Regions from separate parts of the Shewanella sp. 0m-6 genome, predicted to be linked through region 3. Evidence: predicted binding sites of a transcription regulator. Region 3 holds the regulator's gene; each other region holds the start of a gene.
What was found. Region 3 encodes MetJ, which represses methionine synthesis genes. Its sites were predicted from a motif close to TAGACGTCTAGACGTCTA; they were not measured.
Positions count from the first base shown of each region.

Region 1: the regulator MetJ is predicted to act here: its motif matches at 2,027-2,044, upstream of metE (5-methyltetrahydropteroyltriglutamate--homocysteine S-methyltransferase).
Region 2: the regulator MetJ is predicted to act here: its motif matches at 5,921-5,938, upstream of ACVBJC_RS05380 (cystathionine beta-lyase).

Region 1 is NZ_JBRIMD010000010.1:54,725-65,176, forward strand. It holds gene metE (5-methyltetrahydropteroyltriglutamate--homocysteine S-methyltransferase) at 1-1,939, opposite strand, end outside; gene ACVBJC_RS09830 (LysR family transcriptional regulator) at 2,117-3,019, shown strand; gene ACVBJC_RS09835 (HDOD domain-containing protein) at 3,090-3,818, opposite strand; gene ACVBJC_RS09840 (arylesterase) at 4,058-4,663, opposite strand; gene ACVBJC_RS09845 (TonB-dependent receptor domain-containing protein) at 4,767-6,620, opposite strand; cobalamin riboswitch at 6,746-6,952, opposite strand; gene ACVBJC_RS09850 (hypothetical protein) at 7,172-7,819, opposite strand; gene ACVBJC_RS09855 (BlaI/MecI/CopY family transcriptional regulator) at 8,167-8,544, shown strand; gene ACVBJC_RS09860 (TonB family protein) at 8,541-9,734, shown strand; gene ACVBJC_RS09865 (NADPH-dependent FMN reductase) at 9,920-10,444, opposite strand.
Region 2 is NZ_JBRIMD010000005.1:45,774-56,225, forward strand. It holds gene ACVBJC_RS05355 (glutathione S-transferase) at 1-270, opposite strand, end outside; gene trhO (oxygen-dependent tRNA uridine(34) hydroxylase TrhO) at 584-1,567, shown strand; gene yegD (molecular chaperone) at 1,725-3,089, shown strand; gene ACVBJC_RS05370 (CreA family protein) at 3,227-3,721, shown strand; gene ACVBJC_RS05375 (type IV pilin protein) at 3,976-4,548, opposite strand; gene ACVBJC_RS05380 (cystathionine beta-lyase) at 4,697-5,875, opposite strand; gene pdsS (proteobacterial dedicated sortase system histidine kinase) at 6,019-8,202, opposite strand; gene pdsR (proteobacterial dedicated sortase system response regulator) at 8,396-9,088, opposite strand; gene pdsO (sortase-associated OmpA-like protein PdsO) at 9,345-10,082, shown strand; gene ACVBJC_RS05400 (marine proteobacterial sortase target protein) at 10,222-10,452, shown strand, end outside.
Region 3 is NZ_JBRIMD010000018.1:9,727-20,178, reverse strand. It holds gene ACVBJC_RS14070 (c-type cytochrome) at 1-355, opposite strand, end outside; gene metF (methylenetetrahydrofolate reductase) at 674-1,564, opposite strand; gene ACVBJC_RS14060 (bifunctional aspartate kinase/homoserine dehydrogenase II) at 1,788-4,181, opposite strand; gene metB (cystathionine gamma-synthase) at 4,197-5,357, opposite strand; gene metJ (met regulon transcriptional regulator MetJ) at 5,568-5,882, shown strand; gene ACVBJC_RS14045 (sulfite exporter TauE/SafE family protein) at 6,066-6,797, shown strand; gene ACVBJC_RS14040 (conjugal transfer protein TraF) at 6,807-8,000, opposite strand; gene ACVBJC_RS14035 (LysR family transcriptional regulator) at 8,209-9,123, opposite strand; gene ACVBJC_RS14030 (SDR family oxidoreductase) at 9,270-9,989, shown strand; gene ACVBJC_RS14025 (c-type cytochrome) at 10,385-10,452, shown strand, end outside.

The sequences.
Region 1 (10,452 bases), on a different contig from region 3:
CGCTATAGCACATATGGGTATGAATTTGCGTTTCGTTGCTAACACCTGCCGCACTCAGCTTAAAGGCATTGACCGCCCAGTTAAGGTAATGCTGCCATTCACTCTTTTTAAGCGGCAAGCCTTCTCGAAATGCTGGCTCGTCGATTTGAATAATGCCAATACCGGCATTTTGTAGCTCAACCACCTCATCACGAATGGCGAGGCCGATTTGAGTCGCTATCTGCTCGCGACTGATATCTTCGCGCGCAAAAGACCAATGCAGTATGGTTACCGGCCCTGTCAGCATGCCTTTGACCGGCTTTTCTGTGAGGCTCTGAGCATATGTAGCCCACTCTACCGTCATCGCATTTGGGCGTGATACATCGCCATAAATAAGTGGTGGTTTAACACAGCGTGAGCCATAGCTTTGTACCCAACCAAACTGGGTAAAGCCGACACCATCGAGCTGTTCGCCAAAGTATTCCACCATATCGTTTCGCTCTGCTTCACCATGCACTAATACGTCGATACCTAGCTTTAACTGCCGCTCAATAGTGTCTCTGGTCACTTGGCGTAACTGATCATTATATTGCTCAAGGCTTATTTCACCTTTACGCCAGCGGCTACGCAGGCCACGAATTGCAGGCGTTTGAGGAAAACTCCCTATGGTGGTCGTTGGCAATAATGGTAAGCGGTATTTTTGTCTTTGCGCGGCTTGCCTGAGTGAAAATTCATCATCACGCAGGTAGTCTTGCTCAGTGAGAGCATCGACTCTGGCTATTACCTCTTGATTGGCCGCCTTTGCCCGTGCGCTACGTCGTTGTTGGCACTCAAGCACTATGGCTTTGGCCTCGACAGAGTTTGGAGCTGTGAGTAACGTCTTCAATTGACCCAATTCAGCCAGCTTCTGCTTGGCAAAAGAGAGTTGCAGCTTAAGTTCAGGCTTAAGCTGAGTTTCTACCTCTAAATCGACCGGACTATGTAGCAAAGAGCACGAAGGCGACAGCCATAAACGCTGCTTAAGATCCCGCGCTACACTCGATAATCCCTCTGCGAGTGTATCGAGCTCTGCCGCCCACACATTGCGGCCGTTAATCACCCCTGCTGACAGTATTTGATCTTGCCTTAGGCTGATGGAAAAAGCGCTGAGCTGCTCTGGCGCTGTAACCAAGTCTAAGTGTAACCCTGCCACGTTAAGCGATGCGACAAGCTGATGGTGGTGCTCAATACTGCCGTAGTAACTGGCGAGCAAGATGTTTAGGTTACAACGCTCAAAATCACGATAGGCTTGGCTAATCGCGGCTTGCCAATCACTGTCTAGCTCTAGGGCTAAAACAGGTTCATCAAGCTGAACCCATTCGACACCCTGACTAGCAAAGCGGGCCAATATTTTATGGTACGCTTGCAGAAGTTGCGGTAATAAACTCAGCTTATCGAACGATGAACCAACAGTTTTAGACAGGTATAGAAATGACACTGGCCCCAAGATCACAGGCTTGACCTGATAGCCTAAAGCCTGAGCTTCACTCACTTCATCAAACAATTGCTCATAACCAATATCAAAGCTTTGATCGACCGTTAGCTCCGGTACGATATAGTGATAATTACTGTTAAAAAACTTGGTCATTTCAGCAGCGGCAGCGTCTTTCCCCGTTGGCGCTCGGCCTCGTCCGATACGGAATAAGGTATCAATATCGGTGGGGGTATCACTTTGATGACGCTCTGGGATCACATCCAAAGTGGCACTTAAGGTTAATACCTGATCATAGAAAGCAAAATCGCCAACAGGCAACAATCTCACCCCGGCATCAGCCTGCCAGCGCCAATGTGTTTGGCGTAGTTCTTTTGCAATTTCAACTAACTGCGACTGCTTAATTTCACCACGCCAATACTTCTCTAAAGCAAATTTTAGCTCTCGTAAACGACCAATTCGTGGAAATCCCAAACTATTTAATTGCATATTGTATACCTTTTGATGTTAAGATGAGCAAAATTCAGAGTTAACGCCCCTCTGAATTTCATATAACTAAACAGAACAATGGGCGTCTGGACGTCTAGAAGTTTATTGTGTTAGCCTTAGTATTCGCAATCGAAACGAATTCAAGCGCAACATGAGCGAATTTCATGTGAGGATAAAATGATAGAGCTTAGACATTTACGTACGTTAGTTGCCCTAAAGGAAAGCGGCAGCCTCGCTGGGGCTGCAAAAAAACGCTTCGTCACCCAGTCGGCACTGTCTCATCAGATCAAGGAATTAGAGACTCGCATTAACTCAGCTATTTTTGTGCGCAAGAGTAAGCCCCTCTCTTTCACACAAGAGGGTGCGCGATTGCTCAACCTTGCTGAAGATATTCTGCCGAAAGTGATCGAAACCGAATTTGATTTAAAGAAAGGCTTAGCTGAAGGGGATAATCATTTAGGCGTAGGTATTGAGTGCCACAGCTGCTTCCGTTGGTTAATGCCGGTAATGGAGCAATTTAGAAAACAATACCCACAGGCGGATCTCGACCTCTCTAGTCGCCACTTATTCGACTCATTAAACGCGCTTGAGTTAGGTGAGCTAGATGTCGTGCTGACATCGGATCCAGTACCTGCTCAGTCGATTGCTTATCAGCACTTGTTTGATTTTGAAGTTAGATTAGTGGTTGCCAGCGACCATCCGCTGGCGCAGCAAGAGTATGTTACACCGAAACAGTTAGAAAACTTGGCGATTTTAAGCTACCCAGTTTCACTTGAGCGCTTAGATATTTATCGCCACTTCTTAGAGCCTGCAGGCATAAAGCCTGGGCCACAGGTAAAGTGTGATTTAACCATGATGTTACTGCAGCGTATTGCCTGTAAAGATGGTATTGCGGCGCTGCCTAGTTGGTCGATTAACGAAGCTCATGGACTTAGCCTTACCAGCGTTAAGTTGGGGCCAGATGGCCTTAAACGCCCGCTGTTTGGCGCATACCGTCGTAACGGTGCCAATGCACGCTTAGCCCAACATTGGTTAGAGCTCGTCTCAAAAGAAGGGTTAGCGAAGCAGAGATTGAACTGAACAATCCGTACTATAGTGAGCACTACGCTCTGTAGCATACAAAAAAGCCTGCATATTGCAGGCTTTCTTTTTATAGCGCTTTAAGTAGCAAATTTCTTCTCGCTAATACCCGTCTCAAGACCAAACCTGGAGAGTTAGCGTTATGGGTTTGACGTAAGTTATGCGCGATTAAGAACTCATCACGTAAATCATCATCTAGCCCTAATGACTCAAAAGCTTCAAGCGTTAAGGTTTCTTGTTTATCTTCAATCACAGACTTAAGCAGGCTCAGTGGGTAATCCTGTTCAAGTTCTGAGTTTAAGTAAGCAAATGCCGTTAGTGCAATAATGTCACCAAATACGCTAAATAGTGCCAGGGTTTGCACTTCATCAGGGCTAATTTGCAAACTTTCTAGCTGATGCAGTTGATCAACGGCGTCCGCTGCAATCGCTTCGGTAAGCGCCCAATAACCATGAACCAGCTTTTTGTAAGGCTCATTCAATTCGTCTAAACGCTCTTTCAGATAGAAAGTAAACGCATAACGATAAATATTAACCTGACCTAAACGTACTAAAGCATCTTTTAATGAGCGATTCTTACTCGATTGCGGTGTGGCGTGATCTGCACTGTTGCTGCGCCAAAGCAGATGGGCAGATACGGCCGGATCGGATGACACGATATCGATAACATTACGGATATCACCGTCTGCAATAATGGCCTTTTTCAATGGGATAAGGATCCCTCTACGACCAATTACCTGCTCTTCGTTGCTGATAATTGCGCGTACTTGAGTAAATACTTGCTGCTCAAGATCTGTCATGCGAAACATTAAACCTTATTATTTTTAATCATGATGTGCACTCAATTCCGTGGCAAATTAACCCACACAATGACGTCAAAGGTCAAGCCATATAAGCGACAACCTTAACAAGTTTCAACAATTTTATTCACCTCCACTAAATAAGTAGCTGATAAAACCTGCCATCAGTAGCAAGAGCCAGGAATAGTATTAAAACCGGAGGGATTTTGGCTACGCTAATATATTAATGTAAGCCTTTGTTATATAGCCTGATAAATCGCTTTGGCAAGGTCAAAATAGCCTGCGTCATTTAAATGTATCGCATCCGATTTTTTACTCGGACTTTTCAATAAGCGACTTAACGCATCGTCGACTAAAACCAACTCATATTGCTCTGCAAGCTCCTCATAAATCGGTGACGCCGATAAAAATAGGCTCTTTTGTGGCACCGCAACCAGTAAAACTGGGATCTGTTTCGACTGGGCCATCTCTATCATGGCGGCCAAATTAGATTTAGTCGTCGTGATAGCATGGTTTCTTAAGAAGTCATTACCGCCCTCTAACAAAATTAATAGCTCTGGTGAATGCTTATCTAATAACGAAGCTAAACGTGCTGCACCACCCGTTGTTGTCTCGCCCGATACGCCCGCATTAATCACCTCAAAACCACTAAGAGAAGCAAGCTGGCTAGGGTAGTCTTGGCCCTTCGACGCGCCAACGCCATAGGTAAGGCTATCGCCAAAAGCTAATATCCGTGCATTATCTGATAAGGGCGGAATACTCGCCCCAGAGCAAGCTTGCAATAACAGCAGTGCGCAACTAACGAGCAATAGGACAATAGGGCGACGCTTAAATAATGGTTTCATCAATAACTTTTAACTTGAGACTGTAGCCAAAAAATAACATAAAAAAAGCCAGACACAAGGTCTGACTTAAGTACGCATATCATTTTAAATATGTCACAAAAAACTAGAATGCTTGATAGCTAACACTCAAAAATAGCTCTCTACCAGGGCTAAAGTAGTTTTGAGCGGAGATAATCTCTGCGTCAAAGATGTTGTTCGCTTTTAAACGTAAGCTCCAAGCATCATCGAGCTGATAACCCACACTTAAATCAACTTTATGATAGGCATCCAAAAACGCATCATAACCAGCATAACGCTTACCTTGATAATGGTAGTTAGCCAAGAGATCAAAACGTTGCCAGCTATAGCTCAGCATATAGTTAAACTCATTCTCGCTACGGCCAACAAGCTGCTCACCTGTTTGTTTATTCTCAGCATCCAGATAGGTATAACCCAGTTGGTGCTCAAGGCTCAATAACTGGAAATTAGCAGACAGTTCGATACCGCTGATCTCAGCTTCATTGATATTCGCAGGCTTCCAGATATCCCAACCATAATCGTCTTTCTCACCCGTAGGGGCCCAAGCAATCAGATTATCGATAGTATTTTTAAATACACTGATATAAGCACGCACATCTTTAGCATTAAAATGCAGCGTTAGATCGTAACTCTCAGCGGTTTCTGAGAGCAACTCTGCGTTACCAGAACCTGGCCAGTACAGGTCGTTAAAGGTTGGCACTTTAAAGGCCGTACCCGTTGTCGCGGCCAAACTCCATTGAGCATTAAACTGATATGCGAGACTAGCGTTATATGAAACTTCGCTGTCGATATTTTCCACATCATCATAACGCACCGCAACTTCAGCCAGTATATTGCTCCACTGCTTTTGCACTAAGGCGTAGACACCTAAGATATCTCGCTCATCTTGGGCATAATCGCCCTTAACAGACTCATTTGACCAATCGACACCGCCCGTCAGGGTCAAGTCGCTTGCCGCTAGGTATTGGTTACTCCAATTGACCTGATCGCGTTTGGTTTCAAACTCAGATATTGGCACACTGATATCGTTACCACGAAAGTTCTCGTTTGAATCGCGAGACTGGCTTAAGGCTAATTTGCTGGTAAATCGGTCATTACTGTATTGCGTAGCAAGATCCCAAAAGTAATTCTCATAGTCTGACTCATCTGCCGAACCTGAGGCATAGATATCGTCGTACTGAGTGTTACCTTTATCGTATTGTCCGGTCCAAAGTGCTTGCCAGTTTTGATTAATTTGCTGAGAGCCGTTTACTGAAAGCGCGTTGCGCTTATAACCATCATCATCATTTTCAACCTCTGCGCCGTTATATACATCATAACCTTCTGATTGCTCATGGTTAACGCTCAGTGTTGTACTACCATCGCCATGGGTCATACCTGCGCCAAATGAGCCGCGAATATATTCATTGCTGCCATATTCAGCACCCGCAAACCATTCACCGCCCTTGAGTTGGCGAGTAAAAATCTGAATGACGCCGCCAATAGCATCACTGCCCCACACAGACGCTCGAGGCCCTTTTAGGACTTCGATTCGCTCAATATTTTCAGGTGATAAACTGTTAAAGCTAACTGTACCTAATGTGGCAGAGCCGACTTTAACGCCATCGATTAGGACTAATACATGGTTGGAGTTACTGCCGCGAATACTGACAGATGTTGCCTGACCCGCACCGCCATTGCGCGATACACTAACACCCGGAAGTGTTTCTAATACGTCAGCCACAGACTTTGGATTAAGACGCGCTATCTCTTCACGTTCAATGGTATTAATGACGGTTAGCTGCTGATCGGCGCTTCTATCAAAACGAGAACCGGTTACGGTAATCGTTTCATCAACATTTGCTAAGTGAGATGCGACTTCTTCGGCCGAAACTGAAAAGGCTGATAAGCTAACAAGACTACTGACTAGTAGTGCGATTTTTGATGGTTGTGTTCCCATTTACCTTTTTACTCCTAAAGGAAAACGGGGCAAATACGTCACGGTGACACGACCCATAAATGAAAAAAATCACTCGTTTATTGGTTCGTTTAATTGCCGCATTTCGAGATCTGCCCGCCGAAATCATCGAAATCACTTTGCTGGCCGGTCTCCGGACTTAGGTTCTGTATTAACGTATTAATACCCGAATACAAGCTTTCAACACCTATCCATTAAGGCGCACTTGTCTCTCACCATTCACCGTTGCGGGGGCAGTGTCAGAATTTAACTGACTTCCCGATTATCCCTAAGTTACAGCCGTAACCTGAGGCACCAATAAAGTTGACTAAATATCGTTATAAGTTTTTGTTACTCAAAAGTGAACAAATATCACTATCAAGAGTTCCGCGCATTATAGACGTCTATACGGTTAAATGTCTAACTTAACACCACTTAAAACCCGTATTTAAGCCGAGGAATATTCACCTTGTACCTAGCGATCTAATGTTTCACATTAATATCAGCAACATATAATTATCACATTGAGTCTACCAAGCCTTTAATACAAGCCTTTAATACAAGCTCAGAGGGGTAATACTAGATAAAAACTCTTGCTGATTTTGCGCTTTGATGGGAGGATTTTCTTTGCTAAATGCGTCACCACGAATCGATTTATGAATTAAATACAGATCCAGTTTCCCCCTGATAGCGGTGTAATGGCCAATCTCTCCTAGAGTTTGCACCTCATCATAAGCAATACCTGCTACCGACTTAATATGAGAGTTGGGCATCTTAGTGCAGCCGATAATCGCGCTTGCTGTTTCATGGCCGTTGAGTGGCTCACTTTGCAAGGTTTCAAACACCGTTTCCCCTTGGCAACTGTCGAAGTATACCTCTGCCATAGTCTCTAAAAATTTTTGTGGGCTCACATCTTCAGCGATCCCTTTAAACCCTTGCACACACAGCATAGATGACCAGGTTTGTAACGCTTGAGAAGCGGGAACAAACTCAGCAGAGAACATCGTCTCTTGTTGATTTGAATAAGCGAGTTTCCAGTCTAACGGCAAACTAAAATTAAATGTTTGACTAAAAATCGCTAGTTGCTTGGGAGTTTTATCGACGTGCGCTGTAACCGCTTCATCACTTAAACCGTATGATGGAAAAGCTAGAAATATTACACATAACAGGCCTGCTGCCATGCGCGGAGATAATGACGTCATACCTTTACAATCCTTGTTGGGGGTACTTTTATGAACAGATATTCTATCTGTGCATCTGTCAAAGTGGTACTTAAAAAGTCATTAAATTGAATCCGCATAAATGCACAGTCATCTTCAATGGCTATCACCTCCGCCCTTCTATATTTAACAATAGCTTATATACCGACAGTTAATCTAGAACAAAAAAAACACCAAAAAGTACTTGCGCAATACAATTACATTTGTAATCTTAAATATACATTACAGCTGTAATCGTAAAGAACATTCAGCAAAGGATGACTTTGAAAGAGGCCGACTTTGAAAGAGAGCAACTATGAAAAAGGTTTTACTATGAAAGAGGTTTTACTATGAAAGAAATCAGTAATGCCGAGCTGTGTGTGCTCAATATCCTTTGGCAATCATCGCCAATGAGTGCTAACGATGTCATCAGTGAATTATCTCGCAGCAATGACTGGCACGAAAAAACGGTCAAGACGCTACTTAACCGCCTAGTAAAAAAACAAGCCATTGGCTTTGACAAGCAGGGCCGCTCATATCTTTACTTCCCTCTCATCGAACAGAGTGAATACCAGCTTAAAGAGAGTGAGTCTTTCATCGAGCGCTTATTCTCTGGTCGCGTCGCTCCCTTAGTGGCCGGTTTTGCCAAGCAAAACAAGCTCAGCGCCGAAGACGTGGCCGAATTACAACAACTGATTGATACCTGGCAAAAGGACAACAAATCATGATGCTATGGATGGCACAGCAAACCCTGTTACTTACTCTTGTTTGTGGTGGTTTACTCATAAGCCACCGCTTTTTACAGCAGCGATTGGGGGCACGTAAAACCTACCAGCTATGGTTAGCAGTTCCCGCTTTACTGATAAGCTCTGCGTTAATCGCAAGCATGCCCAACACTCTTGCTGCAGCCCAGGCAGAACAATTCGCTCACTATAGTGTTATCGCTAGCAAAGCTATGGCTACAGTTCAAACCAGCGATTACGCCAAGATTGCGCTGTCGATATGGTTAGTTGGCATTGCGGCTATGGTGACTCTGCTCAGCCTACAAGCGATAGCTTTAACTCGTATATTAAGCACTGCGACTAGAGTCCATCACACTGGCGCCAACTTACCGACCTATAGCCACCCCGGTGTGCAATCACCTATGCTCGTCGGGGTCATTAACCCGAAAATCATACTGCCCTCTAATTTTATTCAGCTTAACGCCGATGAGCAGCAATCGATTATCGCCCATGAGCAATACCACCACCAGCGCCGAGATCTGCTCAGTAATTTATTGGCCTACAGCGCACTCAGCCTGTTCTGGTTTAATCCTATTTGTTGGCTCGCTTATCGACGCTTTAGAGATGATCAAGAGTTAGCCTGTGACGCCTTTGTCACTCAATCATTGAATAAACAACAAAAGATCTGCTATAGCCAAGTGCTGTTAGCCTACTCCCAGCAAGCTCATCACGGCCTGCTACACACACATTATGGAAATAAAAACATACTCAAGGAGCGTATTATGCAAATGAAGACATTTCAACAAGGTCAGAGCGGTTTTGCCATTATCGGTTTGACTATCGCATTAGGGATCAGTGGCTTGCTGCTCAATCAGCAGGTGCAGGCCGGCGATCACAACCATGACGCTGTTCACCCAACAATCCGTATCGAGCCTAAGTATCCTATTGAGGCAGCTAACGCTCACCAAAGTGGTTTTGTTGTCTTACAGTTTGATATCAGCCCAAGTGGTGCGGTTAGCAATGTAAGCGTTGTTAAGTCATCACCTGAAGGGGTATTTGATAGCTCTGCGACAACTGCACTTAAGCAGTGGCAGTACAGTGAAAGCAGTAAAGGCCTTAAACAGGCAAAGGTACAGCTCGACTTTATGATTGATCCACCAGCGACTGACGTTGAGCGCATCAAAGTTACGCCTTAAACAAGCGGTTATCACTTAAACGAGCTCTGATAAAGAATCTCGCGATATACATGTGATGTGATAAAAAATAGCTAAACCGATAAAAGCGCCAGCAGCTGGCGCTTTTATCGGTTAAAAAATAATGATATCAATAGGTCACACCTCAACCCTTGTTTATTTAAACCTTAGCTTATTTAAACTTTAACTTATTTCAATAAAACGACCGCTTCTTTCAACGCCGCTACAAGTTCAGGATTTCTCAACACTTGCGTTTCCATATCGAAGTTATCAAAAAAGCTTGGCACTGAGAGCGTTGCCCTGACATCTGCAGCAAAGTATGGCGCAGATCCTGAAGCTGCAGCTAATACGCTTGATGCACCGCCCGGCCCCGGAGAGGTAGCAAGTAATAGCATTGGCTTGTTTTGAAACACTTTCATGTCGATACGTGATGTCCAGTCAAACAGGTTTTTATAAGCGGCAGTGTATGAACCATTATGCTCAGCAAAAGAGATAATAATGGCGTCGGCTTCACCAATCTTGGCAAAAAACTGCTGCGCCAGCTCTGGGTGACCAAGCTCTTCTTCTCGGTCCTGACTAAAAAGTGGCATCTCATAATCGTTAATATCAAGAATTTCAACCTCAGCTCCCTGCACTAATGATGCTGCATAGGTTGCAAGTTGCTTGTTGATTGACTTAGTGCTGCTGCTAGCTGCAAAGGCTAATAGTTTCATAATAGGAC
Region 2 (10,452 bases), on a different contig from region 3:
TTTTTGCGGATCATTGCGCTGCAATAAATTGTGCGGATCATTCTTCATCAGTGCCCAGCACATGATCTCTAGGCTCTCTTCAATCACAGCACCGTCTTGTAGGATCAGCACTGGCACAGTGCCTTTGGGGGAGGCTGCTAACATAGGCTCTGGTTTATGTTTTAGCACTATTTCTCTGAGACTAACATGTTGGCCTGATAAGAAAATGCCGAGTCTGGCGCGCATCGCGTAAGGGCAGCGTCTGAAGGAGTAGAGTGTGGGCAGAGGCATATTTTGGTCTTAAATAATTGTGCTATGCCGCTATTTTCAACGCTTATTTGTTAAATAACAATCATTAATATTAATTATAATGCTAATGAATAGGGCTTTATTTGTTTGTTTTCCGGTAAGTTAAGCATAACTTACCTTCATTCAACCCTTCATTCCATTTTTCACTCAAGCTAAGTAACCCTACTTTTTATCCCTGTTTGTGCTGGTGTGATCCGTGTAGAATTCGCGGATAATTTTGCGTGGTGGCTCATGTTTTGCTGCCGATAATAGATGCACTGAAGGTTAAGCTTCAGCTAGCAGTAAAAGGATGAATATGTCAAAAGTAGTTGTTTGTGCCCTGTATAAGTTTGTGACCTTGGCTGAGTTTGAGAAGTTACAAAGCCCGTTATTGAAGGTGATGGAAGAGTCGGAAATTAAAGGCACATTACTGTTAGCACAAGAAGGGATTAATGGCACGGTTGCGGGATCACAAACCGCTATCGATAATTTATTGGCTTGGTTAGCGAGCCAGCCAGGTTTAGACAATATTGTTTATAAACTCTCTTTTGACCCAGTGATGCCATTTTACCGCACTAAAGTAAAACTTAAGAAAGAGATCGTTACCATGGGCGTAGAAGGCGTTGATCCTAATAAAGTAGTCGGCACCTATGTTAAACCAAAAGACTGGAACCAGTTGATTTCAGATCCTGACGTCTTGCTTGTCGATACCCGCAATGATTACGAAGTTCAGATTGGCACCTTTAAAAATGCCGTCGATCCCAAAACAGAAACTTTTCGTGAATTCCCTGAGTACGTGAAGCAAAACCTCGATCCAGTAAAGCACAAGAAGGTGGCTATGTTTTGTACTGGAGGCATTCGCTGCGAAAAATCGACCGCGTACTTAAAAGAGCAGGGCTTTGATGAGGTCTATCATCTTGAAGGCGGGATCTTAAAATACCTTGAAGAGGTCAAGCAAGAAGAAAGCTTATGGCAAGGTGAGTGTTTTGTATTTGATAACCGCGTAGCGGTAAACCATAGCCTTGAAAAAGGACAATACGATCAATGTAATGCTTGTCGTATGCCTATCACTTCTGAAGAGATGGCTTTGGATAGTTTTGTTCAAGGAGTAAGCTGCTTGCATTGTATCGATAAGGTCAGTGATAAGCAGCGTCAGCGATTTATGGAGCGAGAGCGCCAAGTGCAGCTATCTAAGCAGCGCGGTGAAGCACATATTGGTAGTGATGTCAGTCAGGTGATTGAACGTCGTCGAACTCACAAAGAGCGGCTTAAAAAAGCACAAAATGAAAAGAGCGCATAGGGTTTAAAATCAAGCCTGCTAGCTTAAAGATGAGCTAAATTTACAGACATATTAACAGGCAGCCTTTGGCTGCTTTTTTTATTTATCAAAGACACTTTTTCCCTGAGCCTGAGTGTGTTATTTTGCACGGCTTTTTTACGCTTTAAAGGATAAGGGAATGTTTGTAGGTTTTGACTACGGTAGTGCTAACTGTGCGATTGGTGTTATTGAAGACGGTGATGTGCGTTTGGTACCCTTATCTGGTGACTCTAAGTATTTGAGCTCAACGCTTTACGCGATGGATAGGGAACTCATTGCTGAGGCAGTGTTAAAGCAATTACCTCAAGCAGAACAGGCTGAGTATACTCGTTTACGTTCGGCGCAATTAAGCCGCGCCGCTGCTGCCCGTCGAGAGTTGGATCTGTTGCCTAACGAACAAGCGGTGTTTGTCGGTGAGCAAGCGATCGACGCTTATTTAGATATGCCTGATGAAGGCTTTTATGTGCGTTCGCCTAAATCATTTCTTGGCGCAACAGGACTAAGAGAGAGCCAAATTGCGCTGTTTGAAGATATCGTCACCTTGATGATGATGCATATTAAAACTCAAGCGGAAAAGAATTTAGGTACGAAAGTCATTACTCATGCTGTGATTGGTCGTCCTGTAAACTTTCAGGGGATAGGTGGCGAGCAGAGTAATCAACAGGCTGAAGCGATATTATCGTTAGCGGCAAAACGCGCAGGATTTATCGACGTTGATTTTCTGTTTGAGCCACTAGCGGCAGGGATGGATTATGAAGCGTCACTTGATGAAAACTTAACCGTGCTGGTGGTTGACGTTGGTGGCGGTACGACTGATTGCTCTATGGTGAAAATGGGACCTAATCATATTGATAACCGTGACCGTAGCGCAGATTTTTTAGGTCATAGTGGCCAGCGTATTGGTGGTAATGATTTAGATATTGCGCTTTCTATGGCGTCATTTATGCCGCATTTAGGGCTTGGAAGCTTAATGGTAAATAAGCTGCCAGTGCCAAGTAAACCTTTTTGGAATGCAGTGGCAGTAAATGATATCAGTGCGCAGCGAGACTTTAGTGCTTTGGCCTCTAAAAAGCTAATCGAAGACTTGATTAAAGAGGCCCAAAACCCACAGCTTATTCAGCGTCTGCTAAAAGTTCAAAAAGACCAATTAGGTTATAAATTAGTACGCAGCGCCGAACAAAGTAAGATAGCGTTATCAAGCAGCGATAGCGTCGATACGCCACTTGAATATATTGCTAACGGATTACATGCTAGGGTGAGTGAAGCTGATTTTGAAACTGCGATAACGATACCGTTATCAAAGGTCGAAGCCTTGATGCGGGAAGCACTTGAGCAATCAGGGGTGATGCCAGACCGTATTTATGTGACTGGCGGCACCGCGAGAAGCCCGGCTATTTACCAACGCATTTCGGGCTTATTCCCTGAGATCCCAATTGTGGTAGGGGATCACTTTGGTAGTGTGACTGCAGGACTGACTCGCTGGGCACAAAGGGTATTTGCTTAACGGGCAATGAAAAATAGCGCGACTCAGCGCTATTTCGTTTACTGTTAGCGCTGACTATTGGCGTTTAGATTGACACAAATAGTATTACATCAGTCACAATGACTCATTGATTGACTCAATCGCTAAAGGAAATGGATATGAAGGGCTTAACTAAAGGGCTGTTAATTAGCTTGGGACTGTCACTGACCGTAACACTTGGTCTAAGTGGTTGTGGCGATGATGTGGGTAAGGTGAGTTTAGGTTTATTTACCACCAAAGATGTGATTATTGATGCTAGGCACGACCCTAAAATCCCTGGTGTGACGTGTCATGTTAGCCGTATTGAGGCCGATTTAAGCCTGGCGGACCCATCGGATATGAGTATTTCTTGTCGTCAAACAGGGCCGATCACCGCTGCTGAAATTGCCAGTATCGATAAGAGTAAAAACGGTGAAGTGGTGTTTAAAGAATCATTAAGCATCTTATTTAAATCGCTAAAAGTACGCCGTATTTATGATGCAAAGAACCAAACATTACTGTATTTGTCTTACTCAACCAAAGAGACCAATGGTAGCCACAAGCATGCGCTCTCAACCGTGCCACTTTATGGCACACAAGCGTGGGTCCCTGGTGGAGCAGTGATTAACAACTGATCTGCTTGCGGCTCAGTTTTGCTCTTCACTACTCACTATTGAACAATGAGGCGAAATGGGCTAGATAAGAGTGCTTGATAAGTGAGTTAAGTCAATCAGCCTTAGCACACGAAAACAGTACAAGCACACAATCCATCTACACTATTTAAGTACACAATCTAAGTGCATCATATAAGCACTATAAAGGCGGATCATATCCGCCTTTATGCTTTGAGCGAAAGCAATAAATTGGCTGCTAGCTTGTAAAGCTGGGCTTAATCGTTAATAAGCGCAATAACACTACCAGCGACTGAGTCATAGAGGATTTTTATATCGGCTTGTTGGCGGCTCTTGGTATCGCCAAGGGTGCGCAGTACATAAGTGCACTGTGTTTGACCATCGGGATTGCTAGCTGCTTGATGACGATAGGCTTGAAAGTCACTGCTATTGTCTATGCTAGATAACGAAACACTGGCTGGATCTTGTTGTAAGATATTCCATAAATCAACACAGCCTTGCTCACCTTGGCCGATATTTTTTGGTTGTCCCATCGGGTTACCTTTACCAATACCAAGGGGATAACCAAAGCTGTTCATATCAAGCTCCCCTCCGGCAAAGTCAGGTAGATCGTTCAACGCACCAACTCCTGCGATAAGCTGCCATTTAGTGTGGGAGAAGGTAACTGATTGCTGCAATGCAGCGGCAACGGCCTTGACCCGAGCTATTTCAGCATCACGCTTAAAGTCTACATATTTAGCCGCAGCGATAACTGCTAATATGCCAAGCACAATAATCACGATAACAAGTTCGATGAGGGTAAAGCCTTTTGAGGCGGTGGCGCGCTGCATTAAAAAGATTCTCTAGGTTTGGTCATTTACGCTGTTAATAATAAAGCATTTAACCTAATAGCTAAAACAAAGAATCTTTTTCTGTGACAAATGCAAACAAGCCGACAACATGGCCGACTTGTTTTGCTAAAAGCTAAATAGAGTTCGCTTAGGTGTTTAATACTCGATTATAGCGTTCAAACGCGGCCTCAAGATCGGCAATGAGATCATCGACGTTCTCTAAGCCGATATGCAATCTAATGAGTGGTTTACTGCTATCCCACTTTGTTGCTGTGCGCAGTTTATCGATGCCAAATACGCCTAAAATTAAGCTTTCAAAACCGCCCCAAGAAAAGCCCATTTTAAAGTGCTGCATATTTTCAACAAATGCGGTAACAGACCTAATATCACCTTGTTTTAATACAAACGAAAACAGTCCGTTTGAGGCGCTAAAGTCGCGTTTAAAAAACTCATGGCCCGGACATGACTCAAAAGCGGGGTGACGCAGGTGATCCACTTCTGGGCGGGTTGCAAGCCAGTTAGCCACTTTTAATGCATTTTGTTCATGCTGGGCTAAGCGAATACCTAAGGTTCTTAGGCCTCGGCTAGCAAGATATACATCATCTGGTGAGGTACATTGGCCTAGAAGGTAACTATTTTCTCGTAGCTGTTCCCAGTGTTTGTCGTTCGCGGTAGCAGTGCCCATCATCACATCAGAATGGCCGACGATATACTTTGTTGCCGCTTGAATCGAAATATCGACCCCCATCTCAAATGGTCGCGAGTTTATTGGTGATGCCCAGGTATTATCGAGCATCACCACGATATCGTGCTGGAGGGCGATACGGCTCAGAGTGGGGACATCTTGTATTTCCATGGTGATTGAACCGGGAGATTCTAAGAACAGCACCTTAGTATTAGTCTGTATTAAGGCTTCTATGCCATCACCAATCATAGGGTCGTAATAAGTGGTTTCGATGCCGTAACCGGCAAGCAGCTTATTACATAGATCACGAGTGGGCTCATAGGCGCTATCGACCATAAGCAGGTGATCGCCCGCTTTTAAAAATGACAGCAGGCTATTGCTGATGGCGGCGCTTCCTGATGGATATAGTGCTGTGCCCACTCCGCCTTCAAGTTCTGCAATCGCCGCTTGAAACGCAAAATGAGTAGGGCCACCACGACGGCCATAGAACATTGCGCCATTAGCCTTATTTTTTGCGGCAAAACGCATATCTTCCATAGTATCGAACACCATAGTCGATGCGCGGTAAACAGGCGGGTTTATCACCCCTTGGGTCCATTTTTTATCTCGGCCTAGACTGATTATCTGCGTTTCTTTTTTCATCGGGCGAATTCCATCAGTTTAAATATCGATATTATTTTAGCCATCTTAACATCTAAACGGCTAAAATAAAGTGTCATTATTTTCAGTATAAACTTTCAGTCACTATTTTCTCTGTCGTCATAATTGGGATAGTTACAACTGCTTTAAAGACTTTCTTTGCTTATTGGTAGCTTAATCGTGATCTTAACGCCGCTGATATTCCCGGCCTTATCTTGGGTATTACAGGCGTTAATTTTACCGTCATGGAATTGGCAAATAAGTCTCGCAATATATAGGCCTAAACCTAGATGCGGTTTATCTTGCGCTTTTTGTGCTCTCACAGACACCATAGACTCAAAAATCTGCTCGGCCATATTATCCGGTAGTGCGGGGCCTTGGTTACTGACGCTCAGCTCGGCATATTTATGCTTGAGTGTCAGCGCAACATTAATTGGGCTATCAGGATGACTAAACTCTAAGGCGTTAGCGATAAGTTTATCCATCAGCTGAGCGATATACTCCGGCACTCCTAACATCGCAATACTGTCCTGGGTAATATCGAGCTCAAATGCTTGTTGGGGATAGGTCATTTGATAGCCTTGCATACAGCCATTGATGACTTTTTCGAGCGGAAAAATAGTCGTTTCGGCATGAGATAAGCTCTCTTCTAAACGAGTGGCTTCGCTCATGTTGTTTAAGATCATATTGAGACGGTTAACGCCTTCTTGTGCCCGGTCAACATATTTGCGGCTATCAGGGCTAAGCTGTTGTAAACCAAGATGCTCAAGCGACGAGCGCACCACGGCGACAGGGGTGCGCAGTTCGTGAGATAAACGCGAAGACATATTCTCTAAATAATGAGTGTATTGGCTCAATCGGCTAACGATACTGGCAAAACTTCGTGATAGATCGCCGATCTCATCGCGAACTTTAGAACCCTGAATCTCATTTTTTATTCGCCCTTGGCTGTCGATCGCTTGCTCAGCTTCATCGCGTAGTTTTCGAATACGGCTTGAGATGTTTGAAGCAAAGAAAAATAGCGCTAAGGTGCCCATACTCATGATGGTTAAAATCACATTAAACAGCTTCTCTAAGGCTTTGTTGCGCAGGGTTCGAATACCATGAGTGGTTTCTTCGGCAATCACTACCCCCATGACTTTATCATCAATCCAAATAGGACTAGCAGCAGCGAGCACAACCGCTTTGCTGTCGGGAGTTAAGCGCCAGGTGGAACCTTGCTCGCCGCTTAAGGCTTTAGAGATATGACTGCCTTGCAACACAGTTGAGTCTTGCAGTGAATCAATAAAGTCTTTGGCTGGCGTGGTTAAAATTTTGTAGTAAAGCGGGTGCAAGTATTTATGTTTAAACTGCGTCCAACCCGAGTTGTCATCGTTATCGATATTAGTCCGTGACCAGACGCTGTTATCTGAACGAATATCGCCCGATTTTGCTAATACGCGGCCGTGTTTGTCGACCACCCAGATCCGCGAGCTATTATGGCTCATGCCTTTAATAATACTTTCGATTTCAGGTGAGGGGACAAGTACGGTCCCCAACTTGCTTACATCATCAATTGCAGAGGTGCCAACTATGGCATCTAATACGCGGCTTTTTTTATCGTTTACGTCATAAACGGCAAAGCCCAGTTTACTGCCAACCATATTAAGCGGGATCCTAAGCTCGACATTGTAACCTTGCTTACTCTTGGTCCACTTTCCTTGAATTTTAACTTCAGGCGTTACAGGGGTAGACAGGTTGGGATCTTCTGGCAGTTCGAAGGCACTTATCCAACCATCTTGTGTGGTGGCGACAATATAGCGTCGAAATTTGCCATCCGGTGCGAGTGTCGCGATGGCGATATGATCGTTATTGTCTATGCTAAGGCTATTTTTTCCACGGTAGATCACGTGTGGATCGCGAACTTCGAAAAAGGCGTACAGGTAGCCGGCATATTTACCCACCATATGGGTAAAGCTGAGGTTTAACGGCGGGCCTTCGTCACGTTTATAAACCTGATAATCAGCCGCGTAATTAAGTGCACGATGGCGGTAGCTACTCCAATCAGACAATTTACCGTCTAGTTGAATAGGCCCTGAAAGTGGATAAGCGTATAGATCGCGCCCTTTTTCAACCTGTGTTAAAAAGCTCGCTTGGCTATCAAATAGCTTAGGTCTTTCGTGCAGTGCGGTTGCCAGTGCCTGAGTAGTGCCTTCTAAGGTTTTTTCTTGGCCGTGACGCAGATATTTCTCCATCTCCCACACGTACTGATAACCTAGCCACGGCAGGCAGAGTAAGAATAAAGACAATACTGCGACTTTACTTCGCAGCCCTATTGGCAAATTAAACATGGCGTAACAACTACCTAAATGATGGCCATCAACAATGACCTGACTATGACCTAAATGATCAGGCAATGACCTAAAACTACTTGACCATGACCAAAAATGACTCGATTGATGAACTAATTTATCAGCGGACGACATTCCACAAGCGAGGGTTCGCTTAGCATCAAGTTTCGATGCTCAATGCTAATGCTCAAGGTTAATTGTGGGAATCCCAGCGATAACCCATGCCATACACGGTATCGATACAATCAAAGTTCGGGTCCTGGGCAATAAACTTCTTTCTAATCCGTTTTACATGGGAAGTAATCGTCGAATCATCGACGAATATTTTGGCCTCTTGCATCAACTCTTGGCGCTGGCGTACATGTCCTGGGCGCTTTGCGAGCGCATGCACCATCCAAAATTCGGTTACGGTAAGCTCAATCTGTATTGAGTTCCAAAATACCTGCATGCGATTCACATCGATTGTCAGCAAACCATGTTCAACGATATGACTTTCATCGTTACTCGCATTTTTTAGATCTGAGCGTCTAAACAGCGCAGCTAATCTGGCTATTAGATGTGGGAAACTGACATCTTTACTTAAATAATCGTCGGCCCCCAGTCGCAGACCGCATACGGTATCGAAATCACTGTCACGTGCGGTCAAGAAAATAATCGGCAAGGTACTCGACATGGCTCTTAATGATTGGCATAGAGTAAAACCGCCATCGATTTCATTTTCAAGGCCAATATCGATAATGGCAAGATCGGGTAGGCGCGTGTTAAATGCCAACATAGCTTGTGGGCGGTTGGCATAAGCTTGTACACAATAACCTTGTTGCTGCAAAACCTCTTTGTAGTTTTCTCTAATTGCAGCTTCATCTTCTACTATGGCAATTCGTTTCATAACGTCTTAATGAGGGCCTTAACTGTCTAATTGATTGTGACTATACAGGAAAATATCTTGGTTTGAAGACGTGAACCGTGATTGCCATTTTGTTGCCACAATTGAACCTCAAAACGCCACTTTTACTCCCCTTAAAAGCCATTTAGGTAAGGTTTAATAGCGCTATCGAATAAAGCGCAGTTAACAACTTTAAAACGGCAAGCTTTATTAGCCAATTTGAATTTAGTTTAAAAATTACTATCCCAAGGGGAATAACATGAAAAAACAACTAATCTCAACACTCGTCATTAGCGCGTTAGTATTTTCAACTCAAGCATCAGCACAGCAGGTTGTAGACACCGAGCGTAGCAATAACGAAGAACTCATCGGGTTAACTTCAGGCATTGTGCTTGGGGCTGTGGTGGGTGGGCCCGTCGGAGCCATTATCGGCGCCTTTACTGGCACCTTGGTGGGTAAATCAGTGGGCGATGATGATGCGTTGCAAACACAGCAAGCCATGCTTGATGAAAAAGAGCTGGAGCTTATTGTACTAAACCAGCAAAACCAATCATTGGTTGAACTTTCAGATCAGTATGAGCAAGCGCAGCAACAGCTTACCAGTTTAAAAATGGCGCAAGAGCAGAAGTTAACTGAATTGGCACTGGGACTGAATGTACAGTTTAAAACGGGTTCATCAACGATTGAGCCTCACTTTCAAAATCAGCTAAATGATATTGCTTTTGCGATGTCACTCTCACCTGAATTAACATTGGACTTGACGGGGTACGCTGACCGCCGTGGTGATGGTGATTATAACCAAGCCTTGTCAGAACAGCGTGTAGCAGAAGTCAAAAGCTATCTTATAGAGCAAGGCGTTACCGAGGCGCGTTTGCATAACCAAGCCTATGGTGACTCTTCTCCTTTGATGGCAGAGCAAAGCTTTGAGAATGACTTTTTTGACCGTCGCGTGACATTGAAGTTGCAAAATCAAGACAGCGCTTTAGCGGCTAATTAACCCCCAGTCATGTAACCGTAAATTTAACTGCCAATTTAACCGAAAGTGACCTGTTTAGTTGAATGTTTTAGACAGGTTTTCGGTGCCACAGAGTCTGCCTCATCGCATCTTTGGGGTAAACAGTCAAAAGGAGTAACAGATGACTGCGTATATATTAAAGCGTGGATTAGCGAATGTTTTAGAGCCTATCGCTAAGCAGAGTCATCGCCAAGGAGGCTCTATTTTTGAGGCGCTTATGGCAAAGAGAGTCGCAATTGGGGCATCGATAGGATCGCTGCAAGCTCGATTACTGCAAGGGGTATTATTGCAGGGGTTATTATTACTTAGTGTATTCGTGCCGCAAAGTGCGATGGCATTAGCGTCAACGGAA
Region 3 (10,452 bases):
TACGACTCCAATCCCCTTGGTAAACGAGCCTCTCGGTAGTGTCCGTATAACTCACTATCTCCCCTCTAATGTGCGGAGTTACTACAGGAGCATCTTGCGCTGCAAAGTAATCGGCAACCTCTTTAATCGCTGGGCCTTGAACTGTCATCGCCATCGGTGCCATAGTCGTATTTTGTCTTTTACCAGATTGAAACAGTACTATTTGGTTCACAATATAGTCTGCTGAAAGGCCGGCTAGCCTCGGCCCTAGTGGCTCAACGCCTTGACCTTGCGGGCCGTGGCAGCTACCACATAACGCTGCCGAAGGCGGCATAGCAGCGTAAGTTGATGAGCTCAGCATCAGTAAAGATGCCATTATTAATCCACTTTTCATTATCATACCTCACTGTTTTTTATATAAATAACAGTAGCAGCTTTAGCTAAGATTACTCACTGTAGATTGAAAAATATCATAATAATATGACAGCGAGGCTCTAGAGTGCGGCAATATGCTGCGCCACCGCCTCTTATCACCAGTAAGTGATAGCGAGCAGACAGCTTTCATATGCATAAATAACAAAGCTCAGAGAAAGCTTGCTGTAAAACTTAACGCTCTAATACCATCCATAAACAGCATAAAAAAACCAACAGCCTAGGCTATTGGTTCAGTTTATTGCTCTAATTAATTATCTGTTTATTGACCTGGACGAACCCCTAACGTGTGGCAAATTGCGTAGGTGAGTTCGGCACGGTTTAATGTATAGAAGTGGAAGTCTTTAACGCCTTCACGAGATAAGACTTTAACCATATCAATCGCCACGTTAGCACCAACCATCTGACGAGTGGTTGCATCATCTTCTAGGCCTTCAAACTGACGGTGTAACCAGCTTGGAATTGAAACGTTAGTCATCGCCGCAAAGCGTTTAGTTTGATTGAAATTAGTGACAGGTAATATGCCTGGGACGATTTCAGCGTCGATGCCTGCCGCCGCGCAGCGGTCACGAAAACGCAAATATGACTCTACATCGAAGAAAAACTGAGTAATGGCACGGTTAGCTCCGGCATCAATTTTCTTTTTCAAGTGGATCAAGTCGGCTTGAGCATTGCTCGCATCAGGGTGCACCTCAGGGTACGCAGCAACTGAAATATCAAAGTCAGCAACTGAGCGCAGTAAGCGAACAAGATCGTTAGCAAAACGCGTTGGCTTTGCGCTTCCCTCTGGCAAGTCACCGCGAAGGGCTACAATGTCACGAATACCGCTGTTCCAGTAATGCTTAGCCAGTTCTTTTAACTCTTCGTCACTCGCGTCAACTAACGTTAAATGCGGTGCAGCCACTAAGTCGGTTTCTTTTTGAATACGTTCTATCACGCCGTGGGTTCTATCACGAACGCCAGAGTTGGCACCGTAAGTTACAGAAACAAACTTAGGGTTTAATGGCTCTAAACGACGAATAGAGTTCCAAAGTAACTTTTCCATCTCTGGAGTTGAAGGCGGGAAAAATTCAAAAGAAACGTTAATGTCACCATTTAGCTCAGATAGGCTCTGGTTTAATGATGTTGCATGTTGTGCGTGATGAAAACCCATTTCTACTTCCTCAACTTCAGCATTAGATTGCAATCCGAAACAGACGTTTGGACGTCTATATGTCCATATACTAGAGAAACTGAGAGTGAAGTCAAGCGCAAAAAGCAGGCAAGTGAGTTTTTTTCTTGAGACAGTAAAAAATCCGCCTTTTGAACAAGATGGTTTAGAGCTGAAAATAAAAAAGGACTCAAACGAGTCCTTTGTAACAGCAAAAATGTGAACATTATTCTTGCAGCAAATCTCTGCAAATATGCGCTAGGTCCGACTGCACGGCAGCAGCTGTGACTAAGCGACCCGCACCCGGCCCACGAATTATCAATGGGTTATCTTGGTAGAACTCGCTACGGATCACGAACACGTTATCGCCTGGTGTTAGGTTAGCGTAAGGGTGACTATTATCAACCCATTGTAAGCTCACCTCAGCCTTTAGCTTGCCATCCACCTTATCTAAAGAAGCCACATATCTCAGAACTTTATCTTGCTCTGCTGCAGCCTCAAACTGTTGCTGCATATCTTCATCTAACTCGCAAATTCGCGACAAAAACTGCTCTAGCGGCAATTCAGCCAAGTTAGCAGGTACCAAAGACTTAAGTTCGATATCTTCTAGCTCAATCTCAAAGCCTATTTCACGGGCTAAGATCAGTAGTTTACGTTGCATATCACGGCCAGATAAATCATCCCTAGGGTCTGGTTCAGTGATCCCTAAGCCCCTCGCCTCAATAACCAATTCCGAGAAAGGTTTCTTCGCATCAAAGTTTTCAAATAACCAACAAAGTGTGCCAGAGAAGATCCCACCAACCGCCTCTATGCTGTCACCACTATTATGCAGATCGTTTAAGGCATGTTGCACAGGTAAACCTGCACCACAACTGGCGTTATAACGCCAAAACAGGCGACGATTATCCAGTTGCTGCTTAAGCTCTCGGTAAAAAGGTAATGGACCTGATCCTGCAAGTTTATTAGCACTTACAACATGTATTCCGCGGGCAAAAAACTCTGGATATTGCAGAGTTAAATCAGCGCTGGCACTAATATCGAGCGCAATAACTTCATCACACTCCAGCTCATGTACCTCATCAAATAAGTGACTATATTGCCAAGGCGTCGCATGCTCTTCAAAAACCTGTTTCCAAGTATCAAGCTCAATACCTTCATCGCTAATTAGTGCCTTGCGTGAGCTCACTAAACCAACAAGCTCAACACTGGCTTCTAACTCTTTATTAAGCGCCGCCTGGGCATTGCTAAACAGATCGACCCAAGCTTCACCAATATTGCCCACCCCTAGCAATAGCACACCAATGCGCTTACGTGGACCGGCGCAGCGACGATGAACTTTTTGCGTTAGCAGGTTAACTTGCCCTTGCGGCACTAATGTCACGAGACTCATGCCATCGTTAAATAGTGGTCTGGCGTTACGGCTCAATAATCTGGCAAATCCACGACGGTAAAGGTTTGCATCGGCGCTGACTAACGCAACTAGGCCTAAGTCTTCGGTGATCTTAATATTACTCACAGCTAATGCTTCACGATTAACATCAAGCAAAGCTAACACTTGCTTCTGGTTTTCAAGCGTTACGGTCAACTCAATTCGGTTTTGCCCAAGCTCCCAATGAGCAAGTGGGCTCAAGCCTGTTTCTTCAAGCAAGGCGATAAACTGTTTAAAATCGCTCTTCAGCTCAAGATTAAACAAGGCAACGCTACTTAAGTTTGTCACCACTGGCGCACTTGCCGAAGAACTCTTAGGTGCAATCAAGGTAAAGTCTGTGTGGGAGGCGTAACTTGAACGCACAGCCAGACTCACTTGGGTATCAAATAGTGGCTGCAAAGTACGATTATGCAGTACCGGTGAGCCTAAATGGGCTAAACGGTTTGCCTCAGCAAGTGAAAGACTACTCAGCAACTTTGCATCGTTGATCTTATTCGGATCGGCGTTAAATACCCCTTCAACGTCGGTCCAAATCGTGACCCGCTCAATATCCGCTAAGCTAGCAATCAAGGTGGCACTAAAATCAGAACCATTACGCCCTAACAGTAAGGTATCACCACGCTCATTAGCGCAGATAAACCCCGTAATAATTAGCCGCTCATTTGGGTGTGCTTCGGTCATCAGATGCACACGCTCGCGAGACTCTTGCAAGCGAATTTGCGGCACTGCGCCCTCATCAGCAATCAGTAAGGTGCGAGCATCGACATCCGACGCCGCAACCCCTGACTCGCGCAGCAATGCAGCTAATAGGCGCGCTGACCAACGCTCACCAAAGCTGACTACCTGGCTGCTCTGATAGTCATTAATTGACTCTATCGACAATAGACTGATCAGCTGAGATTTATCGGTAGATAAACGCTCTCTTAAAGAACGTGCCTGCTCATTTGAGAGCAATTGCTCAATCAAATTTTGCTGAAAGCTAATGAGTGTCTGCAGCTCTTCTTGCCACAACTGTTTAGTGCTACTTAATTCGAGCAACTTATACAGGAAATTAGTACTTTTACCGGCAGCTGACACCACAACTAAATCGTCGCTGTGGCCATGCGTCAGCAAAATATGAGCAACGCGACGGTAACAGTCTGCATCCGCTAGACTTGAGCCACCAAATTTATGTAAGTGACAGCGTGCCATCGTATACCCCTTTAATTAACAAGCGGCTGCAGCATTAAGCGCAGCTTCAATATCGGCAACAAGATCGTCAGCATCTTCGATACCAACAGAAAGACGGATAAGCGTATCTTTTACGCCAGCTTCAGCGCGAGCCTCTGGCTCCATCGCCCTATGTGTCATGGTCGCAGGAACGGCCACTAAACTTTCAACGCCGCCAAGACTTTCTGCAACTGAAAAATAATTTAGATTTTTTAAGAACTCCACCAACTGGGGCTCCCCACCTTGGAGCTCAAAGCTCAACATGGCGCCAAAACCTTTTTGCTGCTTGGCCGCAATCTCATGCCCCGGGTGATCTTTAAGCCCTGGGTAATAAATTTTGGATACAGCTTTATGATTGACTAGGGTATCAAGAATTCGTTGCGCATTCGCCTGATGTTCGCGAATTCGTACTGCAAGTGTGCGAATTCCGCGCAAAGTGAGATAACTATCAAATGCTGAACCCGTTAGCCCTAATGTATTTGACCACCAATGCAGCAACTCTCCGACTTCAGGATCTTTAGCCACAACAGCGCCGCCCACCACATCACTATGACCATTAATATATTTTGTCGTAGAATGGATCACGATATCGGCGCCAAGTAATAACGGCTGTTGCAAAATAGGTGACAGAAAAGTGTTATCGACGACGACTAACGCGCCGACTTCATGGCTAGCCGAACTGATAGCTTCAATATCGACCACGCGAAGTAAGGGGTTCGACGGTGTTTCTAACCATACCATCTTAGGTTTTTGCGCTATCGCCTGATTAAGTGCCTGTGAGTCAGTCTGATCCACTACTAGCAACTTAAACTGACCTTTCTTGGCAAGGTTAGTAAATAAACGGTAACTGCCGCCATAACAGTCATGTGGCACGACAAGTAAATCATCTGGCCCGAGTAGATTTGTCGCCAAGGTGATTGCCGCCATACCAGTGCAAGTCACCACTCCCGTCGCACCTTTTTCAAGTTCGGCAATCGCATCGCCAAGAATGGAGCGAGTTGGGTTACCCGAGCGGCTATAATCGAAGTCTCTTGGATTTTTATGACCATCAAAAGAGTAGTTAGTTGACAGGTATATTGGCGGTACAACAGCGCCATGTTGGCTATCGGACTCAATGCCTTGACGCACTGCCGCGGTGGCAAGTTTACGCTCGGTCATGTACTACTCCTTAGTTACTGATTTTCTTATTAGAGATGTCTGGACGTCTAAATGTACCTAAGCACATCCTCCTCGTCAACCACTTTAGACGTTTAGACGTCCATGCATATAGAAATCTATTTGCATTTATCATAAATAAGAGGCAATAATTTGACTGCACAATTTAAAGGGTTAAAATCTGCCCCGAATTTTGAAATTACAGGTGAGTCAATGACTGAGTGGAATGGCGATTATATCAGCCCATATGCTGAACACGGCAAAAAGAATGAACAAGTGAAAAAAATTACTGTGTCCATTCCTTTGAAAGTACTTAAAGTACTTACCGATGAACGCACACGCCGCCAGGTGAATAACTTGCGTCACGCCACAAACAGTGAACTGTTGTGCGAAGCATTCCTGCATGCATACACAGGCCAGCCACTGCCAAACGATGCCGATCTAACTAAAGATAAACCCGACAGCATGCCTGCTGAGGTTAAACGTCTAATGGATGAAATGGGCATTGAGTGGGAAGAACTTGAATAATCTTCATTGATTATCGACAAACATGATCTCCAGATAAGGACTGCTTAGCAGTCCTTATCTGCTTCTATACCACTATAAACGTGTAGCCGACTGATAGTTTGCCTGTAAATCGATTCACGCCATCGTCACTGATAGGCCAACCTTTATTCGTTCCCATATAAGCCGTCTTGGCTGGATAAACAGATGATCGAACCCATTACATTACTACTTGCCTCACTGATTATCTTTTGTGGCGCACTAACCCAAAGTCTTATCGGCTTTGGCCTAGCCGTCGTTGCAAGCCCCTTGCTGTATATCGTCGATCCGAGCCTAGTACCTGCACCTGTTATCATGATGGGATTCTCTATTGCACTGCTGACCCTATTTAGAGAGCGAGGTCAGCTTGAGTTTAATGGCCTGCAATATGCACTCTTAGGTCGTATTCCTGGCGGCATACTCGGCGCGACGTTGATTTTAATTGCGCCGCAACCGATTTTAGGTCTGGCGATAGCCGCGATTGTGGCATTGGCGGTTGGTTTAAGCTTGATGAAATTTAGCATTCCAGTAAATCGATTTAGCTTATTTATCGCAGGCATTTTATCCGGTATTTTTGGCAACATAGCCGCAATTGGTGGGCCGCCTCTTGCCATCTTGCTTTCCGGTAAAGATGCAGGCCAATTTCGCGCCGCCTTATCGGCCTTCTTTATCTTCAGCTCGATGATTGCTTTGATCATTTTGGCATTTGCAGGCTTGCTGACCTTGCATCACTTTTATATCTCTTTAATGCTATTACCCTCTGTGATTTTGGGATATATCGTGGCAGGGCGATTAGTAGGACGAGTCGACAAACAAAAAACCAGAGCGTTAACTCTGGCTTTATGTGGCGGCAGTGCGCTTATCCTAACCATTAAATCAACGATAGAGTTAATGGGTTAGCGTTACTCGTTAGAAATGGTAGGAGGTTTGCAGCACGCCTCCTACCGCATTGTCATCACCAAACATACCGGTGAAGTCTAAGAAAAACGAATCACCGAAGGCAAAGCCTGAACCCAATGAATAGAGATTAGCTGTAGAGTCTTTCATATCATGGCGATAACCCACTCGTAGCGACATCCAATCAAAGGCTCTAACTTCCCCCCCTAAGCGCCAATATTGAGTACCATCGAGCTCTTTAAACTTCTTATTTTCAATCAGATCGATATCTGTGGTTACCGATAAAATACCCCAGTCATAAACCACTCCAGCGGTTACTAAGGGCTCTACGCGGTAGGTAAACTTTTGCCCTTCAACTTCTATGGTATCCACATCCTGGCTAATCAAGTTTCTCCCCGACAGACCTAGCGTCAGCCCTTCAAATGGTTGCAAGGCGACACCGATATCGAGGTTAAAGTTAGTCTCATCATTACGGTACTTAACGTCGTCAAAATCACTGGCATCAAAGTTATTCGCATTGGCAATATAGTTATAGGTGTCAACGCGCTGAAACTTTGGCGATATACCCACTGCAATCGGCATATTGACGATAGAAAGTGGAAAACTCAATGCAATACCTAAATCTGATACTGCGCCGCCTACTACTTGCCCTTGAGAGTCTAAATCAGAAATTTGTGGTGGATTATTAGGATCTAAATTATTGAGGGTATTGATATCTGACTGCGCGATATTAGCAACGCCGACGGCGTTGACATAAGTCTTATAGAAGATTGCCATCGGCATTCTTTGATGTGGAATGGCCACGCTGAAACCAAGCCCTGCACTCGCATAGGCTGAAGTGCCCTTTAACGACTCTAAATCAGCTACTAAATCATCACGAAATTGATTAATATCACCACTATTGCCAGTATCAATCGCATCAGCTAAGCCATCGTATGAGTCAATCAGCGAATCAAACTTATCTATCATGTCATCGCTATCAGCCATATCGATTCCAAGAACAGGCATCAGCAGTACTGCAGAATTGTCTTTATGCGCATTAATCGCGAGTAAGGCAGGATTAACAAAAGCCGCCCCCTCTTTATTTGAAGCTGCAACGCCCGCTCCCCCCATAGCATCGCTTCGAGCCTCATAATATTCTTGCCCTGCATGGGCTGAAAAGCAATGTAACAAGGCACAAGCTAGTGCTATTTTCTTTAGGTTCATCCATTCCACCTTTTAATGTCCTTAACGCTCTAAGCAGCAATACGACTCAAATCGAAAAAAGGTTATTTTTGTTCTTAAGATATTCTAAGACAAAATCGACTAAAATGGATGATAAATTTAACTTTAAATAAACATTTATATAGCAAAATGTTTGCCACCCCAATCATCAGTAACAAACCGATTAAAGGGGGCTCAACCTTATTTCAATTCAATTTTTTGGCAACGCCACATATTCCATAAAGTGCTGTGTAGTGAAATCAATAAACTGCCTTAATCGAGCTGGTTGAAACTGATCTTTGTTATAAAGCAGATAAAGCGGTGTATCCGATATGGTCCAATCTTCAAATACATGCACTAATTCACCGCTATCTAACTCCGTGCTACAGTAAATTTCAGGTAATCTGACAATACCATTTCCTGCCAACGCACTACTTTTCATCACGCGGCCATTTTTACATAAGAAAGTGCCAGCAATCGTGACCTCTGCCTTTTGGTTTTTATCGCTACGAGAGTGATAATTCCAGTGGTATACCGACCCGGTAATACAGGCATGGCTCTTCAACTCTTTTGGATGCAGAGGACGACCGCGCTTAGCAATATAAGCCGGCGATGCCAGTGTACAATTGGCAATGTCCATCAACTTTCTCGCCACCAAGCCTGAGTCTTCAAGCTCTCCCATTCTGAAGACCAAATCAAACTCATCAAGCACTAAGTCTACTCGCTGGCTACTAAAATCAAGATGGATTTGAATGTTCGGATGTTGGCTCATAAAGTCGTTCACCAGTTGGTTGACGATCTCTTCACCGATATAACCACCAACGCAGTTAATATTGATTTTTCCCTGCAAGTTATGGGCGTTATCAACCGTCTTGGCGACGGCTTGCTCCATAACATCTAAGGCATGTTGGCAGCGCTCATAAAAAAAGCTGCCCTGCTCTGTTAATCGCTGCGCCCTTGTTGTGCGAGTAATTAGGGTCACTCCCAGGTAGCGTTCTAATTGCGTTAACTGCTTTGAAAGGTGAGAACGAGAGCAACCTAGCTTTTCAGCCGCAAGGGTAAAACTGCCTTTCTCTGCAATCACGGTAAAGGCGCGAACATCTGCTAAATTTAGGTCTTGATACATGAACGGCAATCCATTTTATCTCGGTATTTTGACGAGCATTAGAAGTCATATGTAAACAATCATATTCTCTATAGATTATATATCAACAATATTGGTTTATATAAAATAATCATCAATCGAGATCCTACCCCCTTATTGAGGCTGATATGAAACAATTAATCGTTATTACAGGTGCATCTTCTGGTATTGGTGCGGCAATGGCTAGAGCCTTTAGTGCTAAGGGTCACCCGTTACTTTTACTGGCACGCCGCATTGAACCTATGCAAGCTCTGGCACTTGATAATAGCTTATGCGTCAGTGTTGACGTAACTGATGCAGATGCAATGAAAAGCGCTATTGCTGCAGCCGAAGCCAAGTTTGGCCCTGTAGGTTGCTTAATCAATAACGCTGGAGTCATGCTACTGGGCGCAGCGGATGTTCAAGATCCAGCCGAATGGAGTCGTATGCTTAACATCAACGTGATGGGTGTACTCAATGGTATTCACGCGGTTCTTGCCGATATGAAAGCGCGCAAAACAGGCACCATCATCAACGTGAGCTCAATAGCAGGCCGCAAAACATTCCCCAACCATGCGGCATACTGTGCCACTAAGTTTGCTGTACATGCACTCACAGAAAATATCCGTGAAGAAGTCGCCTTAGATGATGTGCGTATGGTGACGATTGCGCCTGGGGCAGTTGAAACCGAATTATTAAGCCACACCACCAGCGAAGAGATCAAAGCGGGTTACAACGAGTGGAAAGAGTTCATGGGCGGAGTGATTGAGCCAACAGCGGTTGCTGATGCAGCCGTGTTCGCCTTCGAGCAACCACAAAATGTATGTGTGCGTGAAATCGTATTAGCACCTACGCGTCAACAGCCTTAATCTTCCCTCACACAAGTTAATGCCCTTCCAGTCTTTCTGCTAGGGCTTTTTATTAACAGCAAGTCAACCTAGTTATCACTTTAGGGATAGCTAAAACCCAAAAACGTGACACAGACCTCGCACCAAAAACACTCCGCAAGACAAAAACAGATAATCAAAATCACACCCAAAACCACAAAACCCTTTAAAAACAACAGCAAGCGCACATACATCAACCTCCATTAGATTTTATTCAATGATATTTTTATCAATTAGATTTTTATCATGAATATGATCAAGCTCAATATTTAACCCAACAACACCTGCTAAATTTAGTAACAACACGAAAGCATTTTTAAAGCATTTGATTAACCACGCGAAGGACGGCATCAAACCTATAAAAAAGTAAGGAATTGATGATGAAAACAATCTCAAAAATCGGAATAGGCCTTGCCCTTGCGCTGTCTTTGGGGCTTCAAGCCCA